Regions from separate parts of the Streptomyces sp. GL_140 genome, predicted to be linked through region 2. Evidence: riboswitches for the same ligand, from Rfam matches in the RefSeq annotation. Region 2 holds a riboswitch; the other holds the start of a gene.

Region 1 (2,379 bases), 1.8 Mb from region 2:
GAGCTGCGCCAGGCCCCAGTCCAGGTCTTCCTTGCTGATCACAAGCGGCGGCGCGATCCGGATCGTCGAACCGTGGGTGTCCTTGACCAGGACGCCGAGGTCCATCAGCTTCTCGGAGATCTCCCGGCCGGTCCCGCGCGACGGGTCGATGTCGATGCCCGCCCACAGCCCGCGGCCCCGTACGGCGGTCACCGCCCCGCCGCCGACGAGCAGGTTCAGCTCCCGGTGCAGGTGGTTGCCGAGCTCGGTGGCGCGCTGCTGGTACTCGCCGGTGCGCAGCATCGCGATGACCTCCAGGGCCACGGCGCAGGCCAGGGGGTTCCCGCCGAAGGTGGAGCCGTGCTCGCCCGGCTTGAACACGCCGAGGACGTCGCGGTCGGCGACCACCGCCGACACGGGCACGACGCCGCCGCCCAGCGCCTTGCCGAGGATGTACACGTCCGGGACCACCCCCTCGTGCTCGCACGCGAAGGTCCTGCCGGTCCGGCCCAGCCCCGACTGGATCTCGTCCGCCATGAAGAGGACGTTCCGCTCGCGCGTCAGTTCCCGTACGCCCTGCAGGTATCCGGCGGGCGGTACGAGGACGCCCGCCTCGCCCTGGATCGGCTCCAGGAGCACGGCGACCGTGTTGGAGGTGACGGCGTGGCCCAGCGCGGTGAGGTCCCCGTACGGGACGATCTCGAAGCCCGGGGTGTACGGGCCGAAGTGGTCGCGGGCGTCGTGGTCGGTCGAGAACGACACGATGGTGGTCGTGCGGCCGTGGAAGTTGTCGGACGCGACCACGATCTTGGCGTGGCCGTCCGGGACGCCCTTGACCTCGTAGCCCCACTTCCGGGCGGTCTTCACGGCCGTCTCCACGGCCTCCGCGCCCGTGTTCATGGGCAGCACGGCCTCCTTGCCGCACAGCGCGGCCAGCTCGGTACAGAAGTCCGCGAAGCGGTCGTGGTGGAAGGCGCGGGAGGTGAGCGTGACCCGCTCCAGCTGGGCGCGGGCGGCATCGAGCAGACGGCGGTTGCCGTGGCCGAAGTTGAGCGCGGAGTAGCCCGCGAGCATGTCGAGGTAACGGCGGCCCTCCACGTCGGTCATCCACGCGCCTTCGGCGGTCGCGACGACGACGGGCAGGGGATGGTAGTTGTGCGCGCTGTGCGCGTCGGCGGAACGGATGGCATCAGCAGTTGTCGACACGGGGTCTCCGATCGTCCGTCAGGCCTGTGACGAGGGTGGCGTCACTCTGCATCCTCGCTCGTATCGCGGACGGAGAAACCTTTCTTGTGGCGTGGCCGCTAAGGTGGTCGGTACGCACGGCGACTGGCGTACGGAGAACCAACTCCGGGGGAGTCGTGCGCGCACGACCGCATACAGGGCCGCTCGCCTGGGCCTCGCGGGGACGAGACCTGACATCGACCCCGGAGGAGCCGCCATGAGCGCGAGCCACCACCCCGCCCTGTTCAGCACCGACCCCGAGCTGGCGTCCTTCGTCGCCGCCGAGGAAACCCTGCAGGCGGAGACCCTGCGCCTGATCCCCAGCGAGAACTACGTGTCCGCGGCCGTCCTGGAGGCCTCCGGCACGGTGCTGCAGAACAAGTACAGCGAGGGCTACCCGGGCCGCCGCTACTACGAGGGCCAGCAGAACATCGACCGCATCGAGGCCCTGGCCGTCGAGCGGGCGAAGGGCCTCTTCGGGGTGGACCACGCGAACGTGCAGCCGTACTCCGGCTCCCCGGCCAACCTCGCCGTGTACCTGGCCTTCGCCCAGCCCGGCGACACGGTGATGGGCATGGCCCTGCCGATGGGCGGGCACCTGACCCACGGCTGGGGCGTCTCGGCGACCGGCTCCTGGTTCCGGGGCGTGCAGTACGGGGTCCAGGCGGACACCGGTCTCATCGACTACGACGCCGTACGGGAACTCGCGCTGGCCGAGCGCCCCAAGCTGATCTTCTGCGGCGGCACCGCCCTCCCGCGCACGATCGACTTCGAGGCGTTCGCGTCGATCGCCAAGGAGGCCGGCTCGATCCTGGTCGCCGACGTGGCGCACATCGCGGGCCTGATCGCGGGCGGCGCGCACCCGTCCCCGGCCGGGCACGTGGACGTCATCTCCACCACCACCCACAAGACCCTGCGCGGCCCGCGCGGCGCGATGCTGATGTGCCGCGAAGAGCACGCGAAGGCCATCGACAAGGCGGTCTTCCCGGGCCTCCAGGGCGGTCCGCACAACCAGACCACGGCCGGCATCGCGGTGGCCCTCCACGAGGCGGCGCAGCCCGCCTTCGTCTCGTACGCCCACGCGGTCGTCGCCAATGCCAAGGCGCTGGCCGCGGCGCTCCTGGAGCAGGGCTTTGACCTGGTCTCGGGCGGCACGGACAACCACCTGATCCTGAT
Region 2 (2,379 bases):
GACCGTGAAGCCGGGCACCATCCAGATCACCTTCCGTAGAAAGTAGATCACGGCTCCGATGTCGTGGAACTCCGTCCGCAGTCGCTCCGAGCGCAGATCGACCACCTCCAGCCCGGCCTTCGTGGCGTCGGCGACCGCGTCGTCGGGGTGGCGCGAGCGCCGGATCTCCTCGGGCTGCGGGCCCAGGAAGTACTCGACCAGCTCGAAGACGCTTGCCGGACCGACCTGCTGGGAGAAGTACGTGCCGCCGGGCCGCAGCACCCGGGCGATCTCCTCCCACCAGATCGTCACGGGATGCCGGCTGGAGACGAACTCGAACGCCTCGTCGCCGAAGGGCAGCGGGGGCTCGTCGCTGTCCGAGACCACCACCGCGCCGAGCGGGTGCAGCAGCCGGGTCGCTCTGTCGATGTTCGGCGGCCAGGACTCGGTGGCGGCCATCAGCCGGGGCAGCGGTCCGGCTCCGGCGAGCACCTCGCCGCCGCCGGTCTGGATGTCGAGGGCGGAGCGGACGCGGGCCAGGTGCTCCCCGAGGAGACGCTGATAGCCCCAGGAGGGCCTCTGTTCGGTGGCCCTGCCTTCGAGCCAGGAGAAGTCCCAGCCGTCCACGGATACGGACTCGGCTTCCGCGACGAGATGGTCGAATGTGGGCGTCATGTCTAGATCCTCCCAGCCAGGGGCCGGGTCATCCACCGGATTGCACGACCCCGGGGGCCCCGCCGGAACCGCCGGGGGTTCGCCTACACTGGGCGGCGGGCCGTGACTGGCGTTCGGGTGGATCACCACCGGGGAGCGGCCCGGCGTGCTCCCGTACGTCGACTGCCGCGCGCCTGGGCGAACCGCGATTCCGCAGCGACGCTCAGGAGACCCCATGACGACTGCCCAGACCACCGTGGACACGCAGGCCGCAGGCACCCGGACCGCCCGACTGATGGACGGCACCGCGCTGGCCCGCCGCATCTCGGAGCAGACCGCCGAGTACGCCGCGAAGATCACCGAGCGCACCGGCACCGCACCCTGTCTGGCGACCGTGCTGGTCGGCGAGGACCCCGCGTCCGTCACCTACGTCCGCATGAAGCAGAACCGCTGCGCGAAGGCCGGGATCACCTCCCGCCACGTGGAGCTGCCGGCCGCGACCACCACCGAGGAGCTCGTCGCCACCCTGACCGCGCTCTCCGAGGACCCGGAGATCAGCGGCATCCTGCTTCAGCACCCGGTTCCGCACCACATCGACGAGCGCGCCGCCTTTGAGGCCATCGCCCCCGGCAAGGACGTCGACGGGGTCACCATGCACTCCTTCGCCGCCATGGGTTTCGGCCTGCCGGGCTTCGTCTCCTGCACCCCCGGCGGCATCATGCGCCTGCTCGCCGCCTACGACGTGGACCTGACCGGCAAGCACGCCGTGGTCGTCGGCCGCAGCGCCATCCTGGGCAAGCCGGCCGGGATGCTGCTCCTGGAGCAGAACGCCACCGTCACCTACTGCCACTCCCGCACCGTGGACCTGCCGTCCATCGTGCGCCAGGCGGACGTGCTGGTCGCCGCCGTCGGCAAGGCCGAGTTCATCCGGGGCGAGGACATCAAGCCGGGCGCGGTGGTCCTCGACGCCGGGTACAACGAGGGCAACGTCGGCGACGTCCACTTCGAGTCGGCCGCCGCCCGCGCCTCGCTGATCACCCCCGTACCGGGCGGTGTCGGCCCGATGACCATCGCGGTGCTCCTGGAGCAGACCGTCCAGGCGGCCGCCGCGCAGGCCGGTCTGGCGCTCGCCGACCTCTGAGCGACCTTCGCCCCGCCGCGGCGGGACGCCGTGCGACGAACGCCCCGGGCCCTTCGGTCCGGGGCGTTGTGTTCCCGTGGGTAACGGGCCGAAAGGCCGATCCGGGCCGCCCGCCCCGCCGGTGCAATCCATATGTGAACGCATCGATGGATATGCACAAGACGCGGCAGCGCCACCCGCGCGGACTCGCCACCCTGGTCCTCGCCGAGCTGTGGGAGCGCTTCAGCCTCTACGGCATGGTCGCCATCCTCGTGCACTTCCTCGCGGCCTCCCGCGGGCATGGCGGCATGGGCCTCCACGAGGGCACCGCCGAGGCCGTCGAAGGCGTCTACATGGCCATGATCTCGCTGCTGGCACTGCCCGGCGGCTGGATCGCCGACCGCTTCCTCGGCGCCCGCCGCGCCGTCCTGTGGGGTGGCGTGGTCATCATGGCCGGCCACGCCCTGATGGCCGTCCCGAACCCGGTCTTCGTCTGGCCCGGCCTGGTCCTCATCGTCATCGGCACCGGCCTGCTCAAGCCGAACATCTCCGCCCTCGTCGGCCGGCTGTACGCCCCCGAGGACGACCAGCGCCGCGACGCCGGCTATTCGATCTTCTACATGGGC

What was found. Region 2 has a riboswitch for ZMP and ZTP ahead of AC3IYJ_RS32645 (bifunctional 5,10-methylenetetrahydrofolate dehydrogenase/5,10-methenyltetrahydrofolate cyclohydrolase). Riboswitches for the same ligand answer to the same signal wherever they lie in the genome.
Region 1: linked by a shared signal. The riboswitch ahead of glyA (serine hydroxymethyltransferase) and the one ahead of AC3IYJ_RS32645 (bifunctional 5,10-methylenetetrahydrofolate dehydrogenase/5,10-methenyltetrahydrofolate cyclohydrolase) in region 2 are both predicted to bind ZMP and ZTP.

The regions. Positions count from the first base shown of each region.
Region 1 covers NZ_CM174404.1:5,183,005-5,185,383, forward strand. The annotation lists gene rocD (ornithine--oxo-acid transaminase) at 1-1,185, opposite strand, end outside; ZMP/ZTP riboswitch at 1,295-1,385, shown strand; gene glyA (serine hydroxymethyltransferase) at 1,421-2,379, shown strand, end outside.
Region 2 covers NZ_CM174404.1:7,006,713-7,009,091, forward strand. The annotation lists gene AC3IYJ_RS32640 (methyltransferase domain-containing protein) at 1-654, opposite strand, end outside; ZMP/ZTP riboswitch at 747-840, shown strand; gene AC3IYJ_RS32645 (bifunctional 5,10-methylenetetrahydrofolate dehydrogenase/5,10-methenyltetrahydrofolate cyclohydrolase) at 869-1,774, shown strand; partial or broken gene AC3IYJ_RS32650 (peptide MFS transporter) at 1,927-2,379, shown strand, end outside.